Regions from separate parts of the Rossellomorea sp. KS-H15a genome, predicted to be linked through region 3. Evidence: riboswitches for the same ligand, from Rfam matches in the RefSeq annotation. Region 3 holds a riboswitch; each other region holds the start of a gene.
What was found. Region 3 has a riboswitch for S-adenosylmethionine ahead of M1J35_RS22850 (YezD family protein). Riboswitches for the same ligand answer to the same signal wherever they lie in the genome.

Region 1: linked by a shared signal. The riboswitch ahead of M1J35_RS22160 (homoserine dehydrogenase) and the one ahead of M1J35_RS22850 (YezD family protein) in region 3 are both predicted to bind S-adenosylmethionine.
Region 2: linked by a shared signal. The riboswitch ahead of M1J35_RS13730 (Fur-regulated basic protein FbpA) and the one ahead of M1J35_RS22850 (YezD family protein) in region 3 are both predicted to bind S-adenosylmethionine.

Annotation. Positions count from the first base shown of each region.
Region 1 is NZ_CP096886.1:4,297,557-4,305,705, reverse strand. It holds gene M1J35_RS22175 (helix-turn-helix domain-containing protein) at 1-791, shown strand, start outside; gene M1J35_RS22170 (hypothetical protein) at 820-1,080, shown strand; gene M1J35_RS22165 (DUF2254 domain-containing protein) at 1,127-2,467, opposite strand; SAM riboswitch class I at 2,769-2,879, shown strand; gene M1J35_RS22160 (homoserine dehydrogenase) at 3,012-4,259, shown strand; gene M1J35_RS22155 (aspartate kinase) at 4,308-5,504, shown strand; gene M1J35_RS22150 (L,D-transpeptidase family protein) at 5,543-6,037, opposite strand; gene M1J35_RS22145 (spore coat protein) at 6,149-6,781, opposite strand; gene M1J35_RS22140 (LysE family transporter) at 6,917-7,546, shown strand; gene M1J35_RS22135 (YqcI/YcgG family protein) at 7,611-8,149, shown strand, end outside.
Region 2 is NZ_CP096886.1:2,712,032-2,720,180, forward strand. It holds gene M1J35_RS13720 (flavin monoamine oxidase family protein) at 1-906, shown strand, start outside; gene spoIIP (stage II sporulation protein P) at 1,079-2,245, shown strand; gene M1J35_RS13730 (Fur-regulated basic protein FbpA) at 2,320-2,535, opposite strand; SAM riboswitch class I at 2,643-2,750, opposite strand; gene M1J35_RS13735 (protoporphyrinogen oxidase) at 2,956-4,344, shown strand; gene M1J35_RS13740 (aminoglycoside adenylyltransferase domain-containing protein) at 4,516-5,358, shown strand; gene M1J35_RS13745 (STAS domain-containing protein) at 5,401-6,420, opposite strand; gene M1J35_RS13750 (SDR family NAD(P)-dependent oxidoreductase) at 6,633-7,394, opposite strand; gene M1J35_RS13755 (MerR family transcriptional regulator) at 7,486-7,857, shown strand; gene M1J35_RS13760 (YhgE/Pip family protein) at 8,140-8,149, shown strand, end outside.
Region 3 is NZ_CP096886.1:2,860,955-2,869,103, reverse strand. It holds gene M1J35_RS14585 (quinone oxidoreductase family protein) at 1-646, shown strand, start outside; gene M1J35_RS14580 (acyl-CoA dehydrogenase family protein) at 673-1,848, shown strand; gene fabG (3-oxoacyl-ACP reductase FabG) at 1,870-2,628, shown strand; gene M1J35_RS14570 (MaoC family dehydratase N-terminal domain-containing protein) at 2,653-3,102, shown strand; gene M1J35_RS14565 (MaoC/PaaZ C-terminal domain-containing protein) at 3,099-3,503, shown strand; SAM riboswitch class I at 3,669-3,774, shown strand; gene M1J35_RS22850 (YezD family protein) at 3,852-4,007, shown strand; gene M1J35_RS14555 (phosphoadenylyl-sulfate reductase) at 4,111-4,809, shown strand; gene M1J35_RS14550 (sulfate permease) at 4,867-5,889, shown strand; gene sat (sulfate adenylyltransferase) at 5,933-7,069, shown strand; gene cysC (adenylyl-sulfate kinase) at 7,091-7,693, shown strand; gene M1J35_RS14535 (nitrite/sulfite reductase) at 7,706-8,149, shown strand, end outside.

The DNA of each region.
Region 1 (8,149 bases), 1.4 Mb from region 3:
TGTCCGATTATGACTTTCAGCTGTACTATCATATAAAGGGGATGTACGAGCTTGAGAAAGGGAATCCCCAATCTGCGATTATGTTTTTGGGGAGAATAGACCGGGATATCTACTCCAATCCTGAATCATACTTTCATCTGTCCATTGGCTATCATGAATTAGGGCAGTATGACAGGTCTTTGCGATATAGTCAGCAGGCCTTGAATTATTTCAAAGAAACATTTAATTTTACAAGATGTATTGATGCCGCTACGATTCAGTTGATTGCGGAAAGCAAAAATGGTGAGGAAGTTCTCGAGTCAATAGTAGAGAAATATGATGAGTTGATTCAGCATTGTGATAATCTGCATGATCACGGAAGAAAAGCCATTCTTTATCTGAATTTAGGTGGGTTGTATCGGGACTTGATGCAGGATAGAAAAGCACGGGATGCCTATCAGGTCGCTTATGGATTATTGAAACATGAGTCACCCACAGAAGACTATGTCAGAATTCTTTTTGGCTATATTGAGAGTTCCATGGATGTAGAGGGGCCGGTACTTGAAAAATGGGAAACGTTAATAGAGGAAGGACTCCGTTATGCAACCGCCAATAAAGATTCCTGCAAAGAGTGTCTATTTACGATGCTTGGTATCAGGGTTCATGAAGGGGAAGAAGCATATTATCAATATATGGAGAATGTCATCATCCCATTGTTGAAGGAAGAAGGGCAATACTCCGAGTGTAATTACTATATTCAAAAGCTCTACAATGGGAAAATGGTTAAAGAAAAAGAATGCGTTAACAGCTAATCACAATACCCTGTAAAGGAGAGATAGGATGGAAAACCCGGATCGATTAATTTCGTCATTCGATGAGGTGGCCTTAAGTGATTATAAAATGCCGATCATCTGTATCTATCAGAGTCCGAAAGATTATCAAGGCATGTTTGTAGCAAGACTATTCGATGTGAACCAGCCGACCCATAACATTTTGATGAGACCAACTTTAGAAGCGGTCAGAAGTGAAATCCCTGAAAGATTCTCCGTTGTACCGAAAGCTCAAGGGGAAGATGACAGCATTGTCGAAACGTGGATATGACTCTCGTAAAGAAGCTTCATTTCTCTCTGAGAGAAATGAAGCTTCTTTACGTATTTTTGTTTGCGTTCGGATAGAATTTATCTTCGATTTCTTTATATTCCCTGAAGTGGCCGGTGAGGCGTGCAAGCTTATGAACCTCTTGAAGAAGAAAGGTTTTATCTAATTCGTAAATGACCTCCCTTTCGATATGATCGATGGTGTTGCAGGCGAATTCCCAAAGATCTTTGTGCTTCGAAGGCTGGATGGATTCGGCTAAAAGTGCCAGTGCACGTACGATTTCGGTTATGATTAAGTGATTGTTTTTCGCATAGTGTCGAATATAACCAAATCCACGATAGAGATAATAATCAAATGGTTCCGATTGGAGGATGACCCGTATCCTTTCATCTTGGTCGATTAAATAGGGTGTGAAGGATAATTGATCCTCCACCGTCAGCATCAGATCGGCCATCTGGTCGATCGTGTTCGAAGCCGTTTTGGGATCGTCATTCCCCAGGGATTTAATCGCCACCTCTGCGAGTTTGTGGATCCCCATCTGCAGGTCTTGGATTTCTGTCTCTTTATGACCCATTTCAATGAATTGCAGGTATGAATCAGTGAAGATATTGTCTGTCTTCGGCCCCCATAAGCTCAGAACTTCATTCCCGGCAAGTACATAATCGCCCACTTTATAATGAAGCTGTAGGACAAAATTCTCTTTCTGTGCGAGTTGAATCATTCCCTGGAAATCTACTAATTGAATATAGCCGGAGTGTTTAGCCTTCACATGAAGAATGTTATTTTTCTCTTCCTCCATGATGTCCCCATCTTCAGTGGTGCGATGTGCTTCTAAATCTTTCTTCAGTGTCTGGTGGATCATCACTTCAGAAACTTGTTTCATATTGTACGTGATATTATGGACCTGCATCCAGGTAGACGCATGGTTGATGAAGAAGATGAAGGTGATGGCTGATAGAAAGGCAAGGCAGATCGTCATCATGGGTGCAGCGACAAACATCTCCTTCTTTGAACTGCCGATAAACAAAAAGAGAAGGAGGACATAAACAAAACTGCCATTAAATATACCGAGGGCGTGCTGCGTCTGCCTGTCCGATATGAAATCCAAGAGCATCCTTGGCGAAAATTGTCCACTGAACGTCGTCAACACGACTAAGAGGGAGTTAAGCGTGAAGGCACTGAGCGTCAAAACGCCACCAATGAGGGTGCTCACAAGGATTCGGGTGACAGAGGCATCCATGCTTAATAGATCAAACGTATACTGTGAGATTTCCAATGAGAGATCCAAGTATAGGGTAATGGCTACCAGCAGTACGGCAAGACATATGTACAAGAAAGGCATATACCATATGGTCAGCCGGATTTCATGCATGCGTTGACGTTTGGACATGAGCAAATATTTTCTGATGGAAAGGGGGAGCATTTTTTTAAACATGTTTGAAACGGTTCCTTTCTAGTAAATGGATATGGATTAGTTTTCCCTGCCAGTGTAGGTTAAAACCTGAATTTCAAAAATAGATTCATAGAGGGTGGATGTTTCAAAGGAAATCACAGTAAACCCATGTGAAATTAGGTGTCTGACAAATTAGAAAGAATTTTTTAAAAATACCGAAAATGGTATTGACGGAGGAATGAATCACCTATATAATCCAATTCATACTCAAATATCAAGTGAAAACGTAACGTTATATCTCTTATCAAGAGCGGCGGAGGGATAGGCCCGATGAAGCCCGGCAACCTGCAGGATCAGTCTGTAAAGGTGCCAATTCCTACAGATTCCATGTGAATCTGGAAGATAAGGGGAGGAGCATACACACTAAGCCCTCTTCTTACAAGAAGAGGGCTTTTCTTTATACCCTCATTCTTTCCACCATGCCCGGTGGATCTTCAGAAAGAAGCAATGCGATACAAACGACAAAAAGGAGGCTAAAAAGATGTCAGCGATAAATGTGGCGATACTGGGCTTTGGAACTGTCGGTCAAGGGGTTTGTGAAGCCATTGATACTCACCAGGACAGGTTGAAGGAAACACTCGGGAAAGAGGTGAAGGTGAGGGCGATTCTCATCAAGGACCCGGTTAAACAAAGGGAAATTGATCCGTCCATTAAGGTTACGACAGAATTCAAGGACATTCTCGACATACCGGATCTTCATGTGATTTTTGAAGCGATTGTAGGAGAAGAACCGGGATACACGTATTTATCGAAAGCGGTGGAGAAGGGAATTCACATCGTCACGGCCAATAAAGTCATGTTTGCTAAATTCGGCCCCAGCCTTATGGAGAAAGCAAAACGTCACACTGTATCCGTTGGTTTCGAAGCGACAACAGCCGGAGGGATCCCGGTCATCGGCACGATCCGCCAGCTCCTGAAGGTAAATGAAATCAAAAGCATCCAAGGCATATTGAATGGGACTTCCAACTTCATTTTGTCCCAAATGAGAAAAAAGGGTCTTTCCTTTGAGACCGCTCTAAAGCAGTCCCAGGAAAAGGGGTACGCAGAGGCGGATCCGACGAGCGACATCGAAGGATATGATGCCTTTTATAAATTGCTGATTTTGAGTCAGACCGCTTTTGGCAGACAGCCGGATTGGAAGGATATCAGACGCAGGGGGATCACACACTTGACGGCAGAATGGCTGCAGGCAGCCGAGTCCTTCCGATTGCGCTTTAAACACGTAGGTTCATTGGAACGTGACGGATTCAATCGGATCAAAGGTGAAGTAGAGCCGGTCCTCGTCCACGACACCCATCCTTTCTACGGGGTGGAGGATGTGGAAAATGCGATTTCATTAAAAGGGAGTCTCGTAGGAAGAATCACACTACTTGGGCCAGGCGCCGGTAAATGTCCGACAGGAAGTGCCATGGTGGAGGACTTTCTTTCACTGATTCAAGGGAAATACACGGCATCTCCTGAAAGTGCAGTACACAATGGAGAGGTTCTGGAAGATAGCACAGGCCAATGGGTCTTACGTGTTCCTGCAAATGAAGACTATCAAAGGTGGATTCCGTTGTTCACACTGAAAGACCGCATTCAGCTTGGCGATTTCCTGTATGTCTTTGTAGAAGGCAGGAAAGAGGACATAGAATCAGTTCTTACATCACAGGAACAGATCCAGGCAGTGTCCATCCTGGACGAAATCCCACTTGAAAATGCAGTGAAAGAAGGGATTGCGGTTTCCTGACGATTTTATTAAAAAAGCAACAGATCTGATAGAAAGTAGGGGGATCACTTGAGTATCGTCGTTCAGAAATTTGGTGGAACCTCTGTAGGTTCTGCGGATCGAATTAAACGGGTAGCAGGTTATGCGTTGAAGGAAAAGGAGAAAGGGCATGACGTGGTGGTGGTTGTATCGGCCATGGATAAAACGACGGACGCCCTTGTAAAGCTTGCGGGAGAATTGTCTGATGTTCCCCGGAAAAGGGAAATGGATATGCTCCTTTCAACAGGGGAACAGGTCACGATTTCCCTTCTGACAATGGCCCTCCAGCATAAAGGGGCGGAGGCAGTATCCCTGACCGGCAGGCAGGCTGGGATCCGGACAGACGCGGTGTTCGGCAATGCCAAGATCACTTCCATAGAAACAGGGAGAATCAAAGGGGAATTATCAGCCGGACGGATTGTGGTGGTCGCTGGTTTCCAAGGAGTTACAGAGGATGGTGAGCTCACTACGCTTGGAAGGGGTGGTTCAGATACAACCGCAGCTGCCCTTGCTTCCGCACTGAAAGCGGATCGATGTGACATTTACACGGATGTGGACGGGGTGTATACCTCAGATCCGAGAGTGGTCCCACGGGCTGCTAAAATCGACGGTTTATCGTATAATGACATGCTCCGTTTTGCCACGATGGGAGCCAATGTCCTGCACCCTAGAGCGATTAAGCACGCAAAGGAACATCTTGTCCCTTTAATCGTCCGTTCGAGTTTAAAGGAGGGGCGGGGTTCCGTTATCAGTGCTAAAGCTCAAAAGAATGGAAGCATAGTCGGCGTTGCGCTCCAGAAAGGTATTTCAGTCCTTACCATCCATGGGTGTGATGGAGGGGAATCCTTGATTCTGTATGACCTTGATTCTCACCATATCGAAACAGAGAGGATCAAGCATAGAGAAGACCTTGCACTGATCATAAAAGATGAGGATGTCCATGCAGTGAAGAAAATCGTCAGCGGCTATAGCGGGGCATATTCTCATTTTGAAATAGCGGAAGATCTATCGAAAGTATGTGTGATAGGGAGTATCCAATCTTCCGGTGAAGTAAAAGAAAAGGTCACCAATGTTTTTCATGATTATCATATCGGGAAAGTATCGGTTTGGGAATCATCGGTTGGCCTAAGTGCCCTTGTCGATCGCGGTGACGTTGAAAAAGCAGCAAGGATTCTCCACATGCACTTTGGTCTGGATTATATTGAATCCAAAAGGGCGATATTATAAAGGGAAAAGTGTATAGTCCTGTCTATACACTTTTTTCTTTATGGATTGATGGACACAGGCGTCCCGACAGGAACAATCTTAGAGAGCTCTTCCACGTCTTTGTTATACATCCTTATACACCCCTTGGAGACTGCATTCCCGATGGAAGCAGGGTTGTTTGTACCATGGATTCCATAGCTTTCCTTCGATAAACTCATCCACATCGTCCCAAATGGCCCCCCTGGATTCGGTGCTTTATTGATGATGATGAAATCCCCGATGGGTGTTTCGAACAGGACTCTTCCTACAGCGATGGGATACTGTTTTATCTCAACCCCATCTTTGAATAGACGGAGGGTGCGATTGTTAACAGAGACTTCTATTCTATAAGGATTGCCGGTAGTATCGGGGATACCGGGAATGGTGATCGTTTGTCCTGGATAAATTTGATCCGGATTGATGCCCGGATTGGCAGTCAGGATGGCAGAAAGCGGAGTCCTGTAGTCCCTTGATATTTGTCCCAGTGTTTCTCCTGTTTTCACCGTATGAATCAACAGGGGTCACCTCCTGTTTCACTTTCACTTCATACTATGTGCAGATAAGGAAATCAGTGAGAAGCGGAAAATAAAAAACGCCTGCATTTTGGGGCAGGCGTTATGTGGACGTTATTGAGGAAGGTTCTGCTGTGGAACTTCCGTATAGCTTTGCAGCATGAGGGTCATATCCTGGTCATTCAGTTGAGGGACCTGATAGTATCCATGCTTGTTCTGATAAAGGAAAATTTCATAGCTCATTTCAATGAAGTTCGGCACACTGTCCGCTACAACCCGTCGCAACACAGGGTTTGTCATTTCGAGAGCCGTCATGGCAAGGAGAGTGGCCAATGATTTGGTCTGTCCGAGCATATACGCAGACAAACCTTTGTCTGAAAGGTCATTCACGGACTGATTGGGCTTTTTAGGAGCACCCGGTTTGATGCCGTAAGTGGCAGTGTGGGATTGGTTCATTTTGTATTGCTGGGTGGGTACTTGTGGATCATGTCCCGTTGAAAAGCTCCCTACGATTGAATTATACATAGTCGTTACAAATGCGGTCTGCCGTTTTACGATATCTTTTAACTCAGGGTCCTGAATATGTTGATCATACATTTGATACTGATCGAGCATGCTGATGATTCCTGCGATGATTTCATGGGCATCGAACAACTCATGTCCCCCATGATCTTTACTTTGGGCGTTCATCATGTTCGGTGGCATCCCCGATCCGGGTTGGTTCATTGGCTGCTGTTGATTTTGCACAGATGTTCTCCTCCTATGGTAAATAGTATCGTTGATTAGAATAACCGGATTGATTATATTTATTCCGAAATAGATTTAATACTTCCGGACTTGTCCGAATACAATGGGAAGAAGTCGATTTGAAGGTGGTCGAACATGAGTATCTTTATTAGTTATATTGTGTTGGGTTTATCCCTTTCAGCACCGATGGGTCCGATCAATGCAGCTCAGTTGGACAAGGGGATCCGATTCGGTTTCCTCCATGCCTGGCTTGTCGGGATTGGAGGGATGGTGGCGGACGGGATCTTTATGCTCCTGATTTATTTTGGGATTGCTCAATTCATTGATATCCCGATCATCAAACTTTTTTTATGGATAATTGGATTTTTTATTCTGACCTACACGGGGATTGAAAGCCTTCTAAAGTCCGGAGACCTTGAGGCTAATGCTGGGAAAAATCATAGTGAGACAAAAGGGAAGGCCTTTCGTACAGGATTTTTTATGGCGATATCCAACCCGATGAGTATTTTATTCTGGCTCGGGATCTATGGTTCCATCCTTGCTAAGACGTCAAGCTCTTACGAATCGTGGCAGGTCCTAGTGTACAGTCTGGGTATTTTTCTCGGTATCACCATTTGGGATGTGACGATGGCCGGTGTCGCAACGGGGGCGAGGAAGCTTGTCAGTCCGGGGATCCTGCGCTTCATTTCCATTGTTTCCGGGATTGTTTTGATGGGTTTCGGCATTTATTTCGGCGTGGAAGCCTGCAGGTTATTATTCGGCTAGACAGACACCCAGACGGTTTCTTCCTAATAGGATACATGAGTAATCCTAAGGAGGGATCGGCTATATGTTATGTTCAAAGAGCTGGATCGATCAACATATGGAGAAGCTTACCCCGTGGCAGCAATCCGCTTACCGCCACTTCTCAGCCATGATGCTGGATGAAGAGCATCCTTATCCTTGCGTACCCGGGAAACAAGGGTTTCAATCTGATACACTTCGTTTCGGTTTTACGGGGGATCCAAGAAGTGGGGAAGCTTCGGAAAAACTGGCATCTTACTTAAAGCAATACGGTGAGATTTCCAGGGAGACTGGAAATTACGCTTCTCTGGTGGTGTTCTGTCATTCTGATGTAACAGGGGAAAATCTGTCGGTTGAAACCTATGAGCATGTTTTTTGGAATATGTTGAACCGTGTCCACCAAATGGACGAAAAGCCCTGGCCGGATCACATCGGTAAGGATCCCCATGATCATACGTGGGAGTTCTGCTTTGATGGAGAACCTTATTTCGCCTTCTGTGCAACCCCTGCTCACAATGTCAGGAAAAGCCGTCATTTTCCTTACTTTCTATTGGCATTCCAGCCCAGATGGGTTTTTGATGAAAT
Region 2 (8,149 bases), 150 kb from region 3:
TTCCTGTCCAACAACCCGTTTGGAAAATCCTTATCGTTGAATGCCATCAGGAAAATAAATGTCATTCTCGGAATCGAAGGATTTCCTGAATTTTCATTTGTTGATATATTAAAAGATATTATATTTCCTATCTTTAGAAAAGAGACGAAGTTTTATGAAATAACAGGTGGGAATGACCGATTGCCGTATTCATTAATGGGTGAGCTACAGTCCAATATTTTCATGAATCAAAAAGTGACCCGTATCATTCAGTCTAAATCGGGTGTCGTCGTTCAAACGATTAACCCCTTGGATGGGACGTATAGGGAGTATCAAGCTGACTATGTGATTGTCACTGTTCCTTTTACCGTTTTTCAATTTATTGATGTCGTCCCATATAAATCGATTTCTTTCAAAAAATGGCAGGCGATCCGTGAAGTGACCAATATTCCATCTGTAAAAATCGGTATCGAGTTCAGAAGTCGTTTTTGGGAGGAAATGAATTACGGAAACATTGTATCCGATCTTCCCACCCGATTTACTTATATGCCAAGTCATGACATAGGGAGCAACAAACCTGGTGTGATGCTGGCAAGCTACAGTTGGGGTCAAAACGCTCTCTTATGGAATAGTAAATCGAAGGAAGCAATCATTTCAGAAGTGTTGAAGGATCTTTCCAGGGTTTATGGAAATCGGGTTTATACAGAACTACTGAATTATTTTGTTTATAATTGGAGCAGAAATCCTTTCTCGGCAGGATGTTTCACTCTATATACACCTGGTCAGGCAGCTGACATCGGGGATTATGTCCGTACACCCGAAGGCAGGATCCATTTTGCAGGGGAACACACCTCTTCTTTTCATGGTTGGATAGAAGGTGCGGTGGAATCCGGTATAAGGGCTGCATATGAAGTGAATGGGCGATAAACCAAAGACGCATCTCATCATGCGTTTTGTTTACGTTCAGGTCGTTTTTAGAAAAATGATTTTCCATTTGTGTCCTGTCCTATAGGAAATCAGACCGAATCCTGAAAAAACCTTCTACTCTATCGACACTCTGCATAAAGTTAACTATTAAATACTTTATATAGGGGTACTGATGATGTCGTATAAGTCTCGAAATAATAATAGCTTAGTCCCGCTAGTATTCGTATCTATGAAAGCCGTCATCCGGGTAGTATTGATAGGGATCATCATGATGTATGTCATGGTATGGCTGATTTCGTCGACGGCCATTAAATTGAGGGTGGACAGCCTTTTCTATACTTCGGTATCAGAGCTTGTACCGAAAGAGACATTCCTTATGCTTCTGTCACAGGAAATGACAGGTCTGCGCATCGAGAATAAAGAGGCCATGAATACCGACTTTGATTGGTTGGAAAGCGTTACGAATGTATCACTGCTTGACCCAAGGAGTCTATTTGGACGAGAAATCCCTGGAATAGAAAATTATCATACGCATATAGCCGTTGCCGGTAAAGGGACGGACATTACCAATTTACCTAATGAGTCGCCAGCTCCAACGGAGGACCAGCTGAAGGATCAGGAAATCGATCAGAACCAAGTCGATCAAGCCAATCATAACTCAGGTGACGGTGTGCAGGAGATTGAAGAAAAGTCTGTGTTCATTTATCACTCCCACAGCTGGGAAGCCTTTAGCCCTCTAATTAAAAACAACGATTCAAAAGATCCGGCCAGTACGAATGAAAAGGTCAATGTCATTGCGGTTGGTTCAAAATTGAAACAGGAACTCGAATCACGAGGAATCGGGGCAGTGCAAGACAAGACAGATGTAAACCAAGCATTGAAAAACAAATCATGGACCTATTTTGAATCCTATAAGCTGACAAGGGGATTGGTTCAAGAAGCCCTTGCACAAGATGACGATTTAACCTATTTAATAGATATTCACCGGGACTCCCAACCCCGAAATATTACGACCAAAACGATCAATGGCAAGGACTATGCACGCCTATTTTTCATCGTAGGGAAAGAAAATAAGAATTTTGAAAAGAATCTCAAAATCGCGAAAGAATTAAATGCTAAATTAGAAGAGAAGTACCCTGGAATCAGCAGGGGGGTATTCGTTAAAACAAAAGCAGAAGGAAATGGGGTCTACAATCAGGATCTAACAGAAAGGGCGATGCTCCTTGAGTTTGGCGGAGTGGAAAATAACTTAGTGGAATTATATAATTCCACCGAAGCATTTGCGGAAATCTTTGCAGCTTATTATAAGAAGGATGCAGTTGAGGTAAACGCTCAATAACTATTGAAATGACGTGAGCCATAGGCCCGCGTCATTTTATTGTTTGGCCATTTCCGAAAAGATAAACCAGGCTTCTAACTGGTTAACTTCGTGCAATTTTTCCAGTGAATAGAGCCGACATCACTATGCGGATGGCAATCCTTCTGAATATAGTGATACTCATCCTCAAGTTCTCTAAGTGTCAGCTCGAATAATTGTTTATTTCCTTTTTTGAAAATGTTATGGACGACCAATTTGTTAATTAACTCATTTCTTCTTTTATTAATTGCTTCCTGGAGATTTTCTCCCATTATGATCACTCCTCTTATAATATGAATAAACAGAGAAAGAGACTTTTTCATGTAAAAAAGCCTACTTCCTAGTAAGATAAGAAGAAGGCTTTAACGGAAAAAACTTCAACTTATCTTTCAAGCTTGACGCTTGTGGATTTAGCACAGTGTTCTAGAAATTAGAATCTGTTGCTGAGGTATCATCGGGCCAGTCCCTCTACCTCTCTGGATAAGTGGCTATGTGGTTATCAGAATTCTATTATATGTTATATCAAACTATTCCTAGTTGTCAACTTTGAATTAAGCGTGGCACCAGGATCAAAAAATGATGTCCTTATTCTAATTACATATCATATTCCTTTTTCAGACACAGTTTCTTTTTCTAATCTGCCTAAAACATGATAATCTGTATACATACACGTAATTAATGGAGTGAATGGTATGAAGAAAGTGGTTATCGTAGGTGGGGGCATTACAGGCTTAACGGCTCTCTATAATCTGCAAAAGATATCCAGGGAACAAAATCTGGATATTGAGTTAGTATTAATTGAACGGGATCAACAGCTCGGTGGTAAGATCAGGACGATAACGGAAGGTGACTTTATTATGGAAGCTGGTGCAGATTCCATTGTAGCCCGTAATGAGGGAGTACTTCCATTGGTCAATGACCTTCAACTTCAAAACGAACTGGTCTATAACGAAACAGGAACATCTTACATATACACAAATGGTGAACTGCATAGAATACCTCCAGATACAATCTTCGGTATTCCCATGAGCATAGAAGCACTTAATGAAAGCACTCTGATTTCTGAAGCCGGAAAGAAAGCGGCCCTTCTGGACCTGGAGACGAAAAATACTGTATTCACGAAGGAAAGCTCCATCGGAGAATTTCTGGAAGCATTCCTCGGGAAAGAACTAGTGGAAAATCAGATCGCACCTGTATTATCAGGGGTGTATTCTGGGAACTTGTATAAGCTGACCATGGCCTCGACTCTACCATATCTTCTGGATTATAAAAATGAGTATGGGAGCATCATCCAAGGATTATCTGCAAACAAGCAGAAATTCAAGGGATCTTCCAATAAAAAGTTCATTTCCTTTAGGCATGGATTATCCACCATTATCGACCGTCTGGAAGAAGAGTGCGGTGATGCGACGATCCTAAAAGGAACAGCGACAACAAATCTCCAAATGAGTGCTGACAAATATGAGCTCACGTTAAAAGGACATGAAAGCATTCAAGCAGATGCTGTCATTTTTGCGACACCTCATGATGTGACTCAACAGATTTTAAATCGTGCAACATTAAATGAAGATTTTAATACCCTAAGGAACTCTTCCTTGATCTCCATCTATCTGGGTTTTAATGTTCCTGACGAGGAGCTCCCGGCTGATGGTACAGGGTTTATTGTTTCTAAAGGCAGCGAAGTGAAGTGCGATGCATGTACATGGACGAGCCGTAAATGGAAACACACATCCCGAAATCATAATCTTCTGGTAAGACTTTTTTATAAGAGCTCGAATGCTCATTACGGGCAGTTAAAGCATTTAGAAGAGGACGAACTGACAAAAGTGGCACTGGACGATATTAAGAAGAGCGTCGGAATCAATGCGGATCCCATTTCAGTGGAGGTGACCAATTGGAAAGATTTAATGCCGAATTATCATCTTTCGCATAATCAGGCCGTGCAGGCTTTGGAGAAGGTGATCACAACTGAAATGCCAAGAGTGAAACTGGCCGGAGCCTCCTACTACGGCGTGGGGATAGGCGCCTGTATTCAGAACGGAAAGAAAATAGCAGAATCGATAATAGAAGACATCATGTAAGGAGCTTGACCTCAGAGGGGTCATGCTCCTTTTGATGTTGAAAAATCAATATAGTTAACACCAAAATGAAAATATCTATTGAATGCCCTTCCATTATTTGAAATAATTGGTTATTGAGGATTATAGATGCTAGAGCCTTGCACAAAATCATTCATTGGAGGAAAACATGACATGGCAAACGTACCAAGAATCGTAAACAGCGTGCTGGAGGAATATATGAGACTATTGAATACATATTTACCTGAAACACTCGAAGGATTGTATTTACACGGGTCCGTTGCCCTCGGTGCATTTGTGAGTGATTCCAGTGACATTGATTTTATTACCATCACCAACCGTCGACTAACCACAGAAGATTACGACGCTCTTAATCGTATTCATACAACACTACAGCAGACGTTTCAAAAGCCGGAAATGGACGGGGTATATATTTTAAAAGAAGATTTCGGGAAGATGGGTCCAAGCTGTGAAGAGGATACCGAAATGTACGCATACTATAACAATGGTGAATTAAAATTTGGGGAATATTTCAATTTTAACCCTATCACATGGTATTTAGTGAAGCATAACGGGATTAGAGTTATAGGACCTGAAATTTCATCATCTTTTTCAGGACCATCCAGAGAGGAACTGTACCAATATGTCCTTCATAATATGAATACGTATTGGTCTGGAAGACTTCAATCCTTCGAAGAATCTCTAGAGGAGGTAAAGCATTATCCCACCACTATGATTGATGCTGAAATAGAGTGGTCGGTCCTTGGAGTTCTTCGTCAATATTACACATTGAAAGAAGCGTCGATCATTTCCAAGCAAGATGCCGGCCGGTATGGATTGCAGGAGCTTCCTGAAGAGTGGCATAGCCTGATTAGGGAAGCGATGAACATCCGTTCAGGGTTGAAAGGATTTGATTCAGCCTTAAATGAGATCCGGGTAAAGCAGACCATAAAGTTTTTAAAATATGTGATAGCCCATTGCAATGAGAAGAAAATGGAGCATCCTATTCAACGCTAGGGTACAAGTAATAGGCAGGAAATGATCCTGCCTATTTATACTCTACACCTTCTTGATGATCTCCATCCCTAATTGATCCAGGGCGTATTTGATTCCCTGTTGCAGGATTGAAAAGCAGGGAATATGGTTCATCCGATAGCCCCTCTGTGTGACCTTAATACTCAGTTCAGAAGAAATCCCCACAAGTAAACACTTAGTTCCCAATAGGGAGGCTGCACTTACGAATTTCTGAATGAAAGATAACGTATAATCATCCACCCTGCTGAGACTGGTCAAATCGATGATCAGGAATTCAGCTTTGTAACGCGGCAGATTGAGAAGTGTTTTATTCAGCAATTCTTCAGCTCGAATTTCATTATAGCGACCTACAAGAGGGACCACGAGAATCGAGTCCAATACAGGAATGATCGGTGAAGAAATTTCTTTGATGATCTCGGATAACACTTCGGTTCTCTGCTTCGTAATACGATCCAATTCTTCTTGGGCTGCTATGGTTTGCTCTTCCATTAGAGCATTCACATTCAAAGAAGGAGAAATATCGGATGCGAAAAACTCATATACGCTACAGTCGTCACCACTGATCTGGCTTTTAACCACCCGGTACCAAACTTTAGAGCCGAATATTCCAGTCAGTACACCAGCCCAATGACCTGGTATGAATGTTCCTTCTTCTTCTTTTCCCTGTGCAACATTCACTTTATACTCCCACCCATTGCAAAATTGCACGACTGCCTTTTTTTCTTCAATGGAATACGATAAGATTTCTGTAATTCCCCAACCAGCCGTTACATAAGTATTAGGGAGTTTATCCAGGATTTCTTCCGGTTTGCCGATGGATTTCAAATAAAAGTCACTGACGATCAGGCCGGTTCGGTAGCCTGCTGTCTCTAGGACCAATCTTGCCTCTTTTTCCCCGGCTATTTCCTCGATGGAATCGATCAGCGTTTTAAACGCTGTATTAACCCAAAATAATACAACCTCATCATTTTCAAATGTTATGGATCCCTTATCCAAGTCCCAATCAAATAATGAACCATTCACATCAATATCATACTTTGTCATCACATTAACCCCCATGGATACCAGAATAGATTTTTTATGTATTATTAAGTCAAATACTACTCTTTTACCCCAATCAAATATTACCTAAACCATTTAATTAGGAAGTATAGATCAAAGGGGAAATGGGGGATTCACGTATGTCATAATGACGGGAAGAAATGACAGTACCACGAAGAAAAGATCCTTCGTGATACTGTAAGAAGATTAGGTCACTATTTAGATGTCCGATTGGCATATGGATAAATGGGATCCATTAGATTGAACTCATATGTCTCTCCATTAACAATCCCCACCACTTTGTCACTGTCATACAGATCCAACATGAATTGTGCCATTTCCTTTGCTGTATGATATTGCGGCACAGTGCCATCATAATTGAAATCAGGTACATCAAATGATCGTTGGGCGAACTCGGTTTCTGTCGCTGCTGGTGCCAATACTTTCGCTTTCATCTGTGAACCTTTTGAAGCAAGCTCCTGTGCGAGCCCTTCGGTGAATGCACTCACATAGAACTTCGTAGCACAATAAGTTACGGCATCTGCAACAATTGTGTATCCACCACCTGAAGAAACATTGATCAGTTGAGTACCGGCTACATGTTCATAATCCCTTACAAATAGGGAAGATAATAAGGTCAATGCCTCTATATTAAGGTTCAACATATTTTGGATTTTTGTAAGATTCTGCTCAGATACGGAATCGAAGTTCCCAAATCCCGCATTATTAATCAACGTTTGAATCTGGTATTGTTTCAAGTTTTCATAAAGTTGGTAGACGTTTTCGCTGATGGACAAATCCACAGGCATGATTATGACATCAACCTCTGGGTATGCAGCCGTAATCTCATTCTTCAGCTCACTTAATTTTCCCTCTCGTCTGGCGACAGCTATGATATTCTTCCCTCTGGCTGCGAAGGCAAGTGATGCCTCGTATCCGATTCCCGAGCTTGCTCCAGTAATGACTGTGTAGTTCATATTTTCTCCTCCTGACTATTTATGTTACACTACAATCCTAAAGCTTAGAGTGGACTCTAAGTCAACTGTTTATGCATTGGAGGAAAGCGGAATGTATAGTATTAGTGAAGCGTCTTCAGAACTGGGGGTCACTCCGCACTCCCTTCGTTATTATGAAAAAGAAGGAATCATCACTCCAGACCGATCACCATCAGGTGTTAGGGAATATACTGAATCCCATATGAAATGGCTGAAATTTGTGTTGAAACTAAGGGAGACTCAAATGCCCATATCAACCATTAAAAAGTATACCGCGTTGTTCCTGGAAGGGGATCACACCATGGAAGAGAGATTGTTATTACTGGAAGAACATCAACGAAATATACAGGAGCAGCTTCAAACTTTATCGTCTACTAATGAAATGTTGAACAATAAGATTGGTTCGTATAAGAGAGTTATGACGGAACACACATCAGATAGTTGAAGTTCCCTTATTCGTGATGGTAAGCCTACATTTATGGTTCTGAATCCTATAGTATGAAAATGGAAAGGGTACCTGACTTCATATGTCAGGGCCTTTTTTTGCGAAATCATCACTTATTTTCAAGCATCCGTAGTGGCAAAACACGGGTTGGGTAAACTAAGTTTCAAATGACAGATTAGGGACAAAGGCGGAATTTATATGCAAAACATCTGGAAAATTTTCACTAGGGACATAAAAAATGTATCCAGGAACTGGGTGGCTGCATTCCTGATAGGCGGCTTGATGTTATTAC
Region 3 (8,149 bases):
TGGCTTGGATTTTAAAGAAGCGGCTGCAATACCTGTACAGGGACTGAGTGCGTATCATATTTTGAAAACACTTGGGAGACTCGAGCAGGGTGAGACGGTCCTCATTCATGCGGCTGCAGGTGGTGTAGGGCTCTTAGCCGTTCAACTCGCAAAGCGATTCGGTGCAGGTAAAGTGATCGCCACTGCAAGCACCGAGGAGAAGCTTCGCTTAGCAGAAGATATGGGAGCAGATGTACTGGTCAATTATACAGAGGAAGAATGGGAGAAAAAAGTTCTGGATGCTACAAGTGGAAAGGGTGTGCATCTTGCGCTGGAGATGGCAGGTGGTGACGTCTTTTACAAAACATTAAAATGCCTTGCCCACTTCGGGAGAATGATCATCTACGGTGTAGCAAGCGGGGAGCAAAGCAGATTCTATCCCTCTTCCTTAATGGCAAAAAATCAATCGGTCACCGGTTTTTTCCTTCCTCCTCTGATGAGGGACACTGAGTTGACCCAAAAAACCCTTCATGAAATCTTTCATTACGTGGCGAACGGAGATTTAAAGGTCACAGTGGGGCACGTGTTCCCATTGGAAGAAGCGGCAAAGGTCCACTCCCTCATGCAGGGAAGACAGACAGTGGGAAAAGTGATCCTGAAGCCATAATTTTATCTTATTAGGGGGGAATAAAAATGAACTTACGCTTGTCAGATGAACAAAAGATGATCCAAAAGACCATCCGGAAATTTGTAGAGAAAGAATTGATTCCTTTAGAAAATGAAGTGTTGCGAAATGAAAGGGAGGGAAAGCCCAGCCTCTCTCCGGAAAAAAAGAAAGAGCTGCAAATGAAGGCCAAGGATGCAGGTTTCTGGGGAATCAACACTCCCGAGGAATACGGAGGGGCTGATCTCGGTCAAATGATGATGGCCATCGTCTATATGGAAATTTCCAAGACCTTTGTTCCGTTCTCCTTTGGAGGATATGCGGATAACATTCTGTACTACGCCAACGATGAGCAGAAGAAAAACTATTTGATACCGACAATCAATGGAGAAAAGAAATCATGTTTTGCCATGACCGAACCCGGAGCGGGATCTGATACCCGTAATATCCGGACCACAGCCGTGAAAGACGGAAACGAATGGATATTAAATGGTGAGAAAACGTTCATTACCGGTGGAAACGAAGCAGATTTCGTCATGGTCATGGCCGTGACGGATAAAGAAAAACATCGTCGGACAGGTCGGGAAGGAGTCACTTGTTTCATCGCCGATCGAAGCATGGGCTGGAAATCCGAATATATCCATACAATGGGGGAATGGGGCCCGGCAAGTCTTTTCTTTGATGATGTAAGGGTTCCTGAAGAGAATATCCTTGGTGAAATCGATGGCGGCTACAATCTGGGATTGGAGTGGATCGGATTTGCCCGCTGGATTGTTGGGGCCCAGGCGGTGGGAGCAGCAGAAAGACTTCTTCAAATGGCCATCGACTATTCGAAAGAAAGAGAAACATTTGGAAAACCTATCGCGGACCGGCAGGCGATTCAGTGGCAGATTGCGGATTCAGCCGTGGAAATTGAAGCGGCCCGCTGGCTCGTGCTAAATGCAGCATTCACACTCGATCAAGGGGAAGACAATCGTCACGTTGCGTCGATGGCCAAGCTATATGGATCCAATATGGGGAATCGGGTCGTAGATCGCGTCCTCCAGATCCATGGTGGTATGGGCTATACAAGAGAGCTGCCGATCGAACGATGGTACCGGGAGGCAAGGTTATGGCGCATTTATGATGGAACCGATGAAATTCAAAAACTGATCATTTCAAGGAACTTATTAAAAGGTCATGTGAAACTTGGGCAATTTGTATAAACAGAAATGGAGGCAGACGAAATGGGAGAGCGATTCAGAGGAAAAGTGGCTTTAGTTACAGGTGGAAGCAGAGGGATCGGCAGGGCAATTGCCGGATTACTGGCTGAAGAAGGGGCCAAGGTGGCCATCATCGACGTCAATGAGGATGCGTTGAATGAAGCGAGTGAGGTATTTAAACAATATGAATTGTATACAAAAGTGGCAAATGTCGTAGAATCCCGGGAAGTTGAAAATGCTATGAAGGAAGTATATGAATCTTTTGGTTCCCTGGACATTGTGGTGAATAATGCAGGGGTCATCAGGGATAATCTGTTATTCAAAATGACCGAAAACGATTGGGAGACGGTCATGGATGTGCATTTAAAGGGTTCATTCAATGTAGTGAAGGCAGCCCAACAATACATGGTCAAACAAAAGTACGGACGCATCATCAATATTTCATCCACCTCAGCATTGGGAAATCGCGGGCAGGCAAACTACGCAACGGCTAAAGCAGGTCTTCAAGGCTTGACGAAAACCCTTGCCATAGAACTTGGTCCATTCGGAATCACCACGAATGCTGTAGCACCGGGCTTTATTGAAACCGATATGACGAAAGAAACTGCGAAACGGATCGGGATCACTTTCGATCAATTAGTGGAAGCAAGTCTCCAGGGAATCCCTGTTGGAAGAAGCGGGACTCCTGAAGATATTGCAAATGCCGTCGCTTTTTTTGCAGATGAAAAATCTTCATTCGTCAATGGTCAGGTTCTCTACGTTGCTGGAGGGCCGAAAGCCTGAATAAAGAAGAAAGAGGTGAAGAATATGTTTGAATCCTATATCGGAAAGAGGTCTACTTCCACCCGAAATGCAGTGGAAAGAGGAGCGGTTCGGAAATTTGCAGACGCCATTGGCGATCCCCATCCCTTTTATGTGGATGAAGATGCCGGGAAGTCCTCCTCTTATGGGGGGAACATTGCCCCTCCCACCTTTCCGAGAGTATTCGACTATGGTTCGATCGAAGGCTTTCATTTACCGAATGATGGGTTGATTCACGGTGAACAATCCTTTCATTATGAAAGACCTTTGAAGGTAGGGGAAACGATTCAATGTTATACGGAAATAAAAAACTATTATGAACGGGAAGGTACCGGGGGGAAACTGGGATTCCTTGTCATCGAAGATGTCGGGGAAGATTCTCGTGGGGAAAGAATCTTCACTTCCCAGGCGATTGTCATTATTACAGAAGAAGTCAGAAAGAGGTTGAGTAAATGACAATACTACAATCATTCGGAATAGGAGATACACTCCCCCCGGTTGAACTCGCTCCGGTCACGAGGATGGACCTGATCAAATACGCAGGAGCTTCCGGAGACTACAATCCGATACACACCATCGATGATGAAGCCTTGAAGCTGGGTCTTCCAGGAATCATCGCTCATGGAATGTGGACGATGGGCAATGTGTCCAAACTTTTCAGCCCACACTATGAGGAAGGGTTTATCCAGGATTACTCGGTACGATTTAAAGGGATGGTCATGTTACATGATGTGGTGACATTACGGGCAGAATTGACGGACAAACAGGAAAACCTCCTTCATTTTAAGGTTTTAGCCACAAAACAAGCCGGGAAGAACGTAATTGAGGGTAACGTCGCGTTTAGGGTCCTTGAATAGTTGCGCAATGCTTTATGAAAAATTGTCGTAGAACCACCCCCAATCGAATAAACATGTATGGAATGATGTTTGAATAAAATAAGACAAAAGACATAAATCCGATCGAAAAACTCGGGTTGACTTCTGCTGTAATTGTGATATTATTTAGAATATTAAAATGAATAACTCTTATCCAGAGTGGTGGAGGGATCTGGCCCTGCGAAGCCCAGCAACCTACGTATTGTAAGGTGCTAATTCCAGCAAAATGTGAAGTCATTTTGGAAGATAAGGTAACCTTACCTGAACAACTTTCCAAAATGGGAAGTTGTTTTTTTCTGATCTGGATAAGAAGAAAATTGGGGGTATCATGTGAAAAAAGAGAAGAACCAGCATGTACAGTTTGACTTGGTAGCAGAGAAAATCCAGTCCATGCTTGAAACCATGAGCTTTGGTTCAATCACGATTATCGTACAGGATGGAAAAGTCATTCAATTAGAGAAAAATGAGAAAGTCCGAATAAAATAAGCTGACTAGACAAACTAGAGGCGCGTAGCAAAAATATAGGGACTCCTTATATTTTGTTACCGCCTCTTTTTCTTTGGATAAGCGTCAGGGAATGGGGTGTACTATGTTAACGTATCAGACTTGGAAACAGGCATCCATGGAATTTGAAGTGGATCCTGTCTATAAAGGAGCGCTTAACGTCCTGAAATGGACATATGATCATTATGGTGACGAGGTTGTATATGCGTGCAGTTTCGGGATAGAAGGCATTGTGCTTATCGATCTCATATCCAAGGTGAAACCGCAGGCAACCATTGTATTCCTTGATACAGGGGTTCATTTCAAGGAAACGTATGAAATCATCGAGAAAGTGAAGAAGGCGTATCCCGAGTTGACCATCCATATGAAAAAGCCTCAGTTGACCCTCAAGGAGCAGGCAGAGGCATATGGGGATAAGTTATGGGAAACCAAACCAAACCAATGCTGTCAAATTCGGAAGCTTGACCCGTTAAAAGAAACATTATCCAAGGGGCACGCATGGATTTCAGGATTAAGGAGGGAACAATCCCCAACAAGACAACATGTTGAATTCATCAATAAAGATGACAAATTTCAATCCGTTAAAATCTGTCCGCTGATTCACTGGACGTGGAAGGAGATCTGGCGTTATACCCATAAGCATAATCTTTCTTATAACCCCCTTCACGATCAAGGGTATCCGAGCATTGGCTGCTTCCATTGCACCACACCGGCTATTGATGTCAATGATCTTCGCTCCGGAAGATGGAAAGGAAAAGGAAAGACAGAATGCGGTCTCCATTAGATAGGGTGACGGGATTTGCTTGAAATCTCGGCCCTTCTGATCAGCTTGTTCTTCGCCATGAACATTGGTGCCAGCGGAGCGGCAGCGTCAATGGGAGTGGCATATGGTGCAGGCGCAATAAAGAACATCCGGACAGCGCTATGGATATGCGCGGCAGGTGTCCTGAGTGGAGCGGTTCTGGGTGGTGGAGAGGTTGTAAAGACAATCAGTTCTGGGATCATCCCACAGAATCTATTGTCGATAAAGGTCGTTCTCATTATTTTGTTATCCGCAACGATTTCATTGTTTCTTGCGAATGTGATCGGCATTCCGCTATCTACGAGTGAAGTAACGGTTGGCGCGGTTGTAGGAGTCGGGGTAGCTTATCAGGTTCTGTATGTAAAATCACTTATTACGATCATGTCTTTCTGGGTGATCGTCCCTGTCATCGCCTTTTTCGTAACATGGCTTGCAGGATTGGGTTTAGTTCAGCTTGAAAAGCGGGGGTATCATTTTGATAAACAGTGGCTTGCTTATCTGTTGATCATCGCTGGATTCTTTGAAGCTTTCTCAGCAGGCATGAATAATGTTGCCAATGCCGTTGGTCCTTTGGTGGGGGCAGAGCTGATATCACCTTCACGTGGAATCTTGATTGGTGGTGCATTTGTTGCACTGGGAGCTGTTTTACTGGGAAAGAAAGTAGTCGAAACAAACGGCAAGAAAATTACGCAATATTCTAAAGCTGAAGGAATTGTCATTTCCTCAACAGGAGCCTTCCTCGTCATCTTGAGCTCTCTGTATGGATTGCCGATCCCTCTGACTCAGGTTACGTCCTCTTCCATTATTGGTTTGGGTGTATCTAAAAACGGCAAGCACATGCTGCAAAAGAAAATCGTCAAAAAAATCGTCAAAATCTGGGTGGTCTCCCCCTTGATTTCACTCAGTATTTCATACTTTTTGGTCAAATTGTTGATCGATAGTGATCTGTACTCAATTGTTGTACCGATAAGCGTCATTATTGCCACAGTAGGTGCGTTGTCCCTGATGAGGGTCATTCATGAGGAAAGACGGTCTGTCCACGAAGATGGAGGAGGCATTTGATTTTAATCCCGATTAAACAAATATGTTAAGGAGGATATTTTACATGAGTTTACAGCCACACGGAGGAGTACTGGTCCAATCTTATTTACCTGAAAAATCCTATAAGGACATCGTACACGAATTGCCATTGGACGACATCGCATTGAGTGACCTGGAACTGATTGCAATCGGTGCTTACAGTCCCTTAGAAGGATTCTTGTCCAATCGGGATTATCAGACCGTGGTGGAATCATTACGGCTTGAGAGCGGATGTGTATGGAGCATTCCCATCACTTTGCCCATCGATAAGGAGCAGGCTGGTTTTGTACAGATAGGGAAAAGGAGCAGACTGGTCTATAAAGGAGTAACATACGGGGTTATCGACGTAGAGGATATCTACGAACCTGACAAATATAAAGAAGCCCTTCTTGTCTATGGAACGACGGACGGGGAACATCCCGGAGTAAAGAAGCTATTCGAGCGCGGTGATGTGTATGTCGGAGGTAAGATTACACTAGTGAAAAGGCTCTCCAAGCCTTTCAGGGAGTATACCTTCGATCCAGTTGAAACACGTAAAAGGTTCAATGATAAGGGATGGAGAACGATTGTTGGTTTCCAGACAAGAAACCCTGTTCACAGGGCGCATGAATACATTCAGAAAACGGCTTTGGAAACGGTGGATGCCTTATTTTTAAATCCGCTGGTGGGTGAAACGAAAGCGGATGATATTTCTGCTGAAATCCGGATGAAGAGCTATGACGTTCTCCTGAGGAACTATTACCCGAAAGACCGTGTATTTCTCGGCGTCTTTCCTGCTGCTATGAGATATGCAGGGCCTAGAGAAGCCATTTTTCATGCGTTAGTGAGAAAAAATTATGGATGTACTCACTTCATTGTCGGGAGGGATCATGCAGGGGTTGGTGATTATTATGGAACCTATGATGCCCAAAAGATTTTTGATCAGTTTACGGAAGAAGAGATCGGGATTACCCCTCTTCGCTTCGAACATAGCTTCTATTGTGAGAAATGTGAGGGGATGGCGACGACAAAAACCTGTCCCCATGGAAAAGAGCATCACGTCATCCTATCCGGAACAAAAGTAAGGGGAATGCTGAGGAACGGGGAAGTCCCTCCTTCAACATTCAGTCGTCCAGAGGTCATTGATGTATTGATCAAGGGTCTCAAACAAGAATCCAAATAATCGGCCGGGGAGGAAGATAGCTTGAGTGAAAAACAAGAAAACATTGTATGGCATGAATCAACAATCACCAAGCAGCATAGAAGGAAAAAGAATGGTCATCAAAGTTTCATTCTCTGGTTCACAGGATTATCCGCTTCAGGTAAATCGACAGTGGCGAATGCACTTGCTGCCTCCCTTTTTAATCAGGGAAAGCAGGTGTACGTTCTGGATGGAGATAACGTCCGTCATGGATTGAATCAGGATTTGGGCTTTAACGAGGACGACCGTAAAGAAAACATCAGACGGATAGGTGAAGTGTCGAAACTTTTCATTGATAGCGGTCAAATTGTGCTCACCGCGTTTATTTCACCTTTCAGAAAAGACCGGGATCTTGTGAGAAGCCTGGTCGGCCCTGAAGAATTCCTGGAAATATACGTACATTGTTCCCTGGAGGAATGTGAAAAGCGTGATCCAAAAGGGTTATACAAAAAAGCCCGTAAACAGGAGATCACCCATTTCACGGGAATTAGTGCTCCGTATGAAGAACCGGAAAATCCGGAAATCGTCCTGGATACAGAAAGGAACTCAATTGAACAATGTGTAGAGAGTCTTTTGACGGAATTAAAGCAAAAACAATTGATATAAGGAGAGAAAAACATGGCATATAAGAAATCTTGGGAGTCAAATGAAAAGCTGAACAAAACAGAACAATGGAAGCTCGAAAAAGACGGATTGAAGATATTCGAAGATATTCCGCATTATGCCAAAAACGGATTCTCTTCCATCCCCAAAGAGGAATGGGATAAATTCAAGTGGGCTGGCCTTTACTTGCAAAGACCTAAAGAAGACGGATATTTCATGATGAGGGTCAATGTCCCTTCCGGCATCTTATCGTATGATCAGGCAAGGGAGCTTGCTTCCATCTGTAAGGAATACGGCAGGGACGTCTATGATATCACGACCCGTCAGGCCATCCAGTTCCACTGGTTGAAGATTGAACAAATCCCTGATATCTTCAAGCGTCTGGAAAAAGTGGGATTGTCTTCTGCAGGGGCATGTGGGGATATCACACGTAACATCGTCGGAAATCCTCTTGCTGGC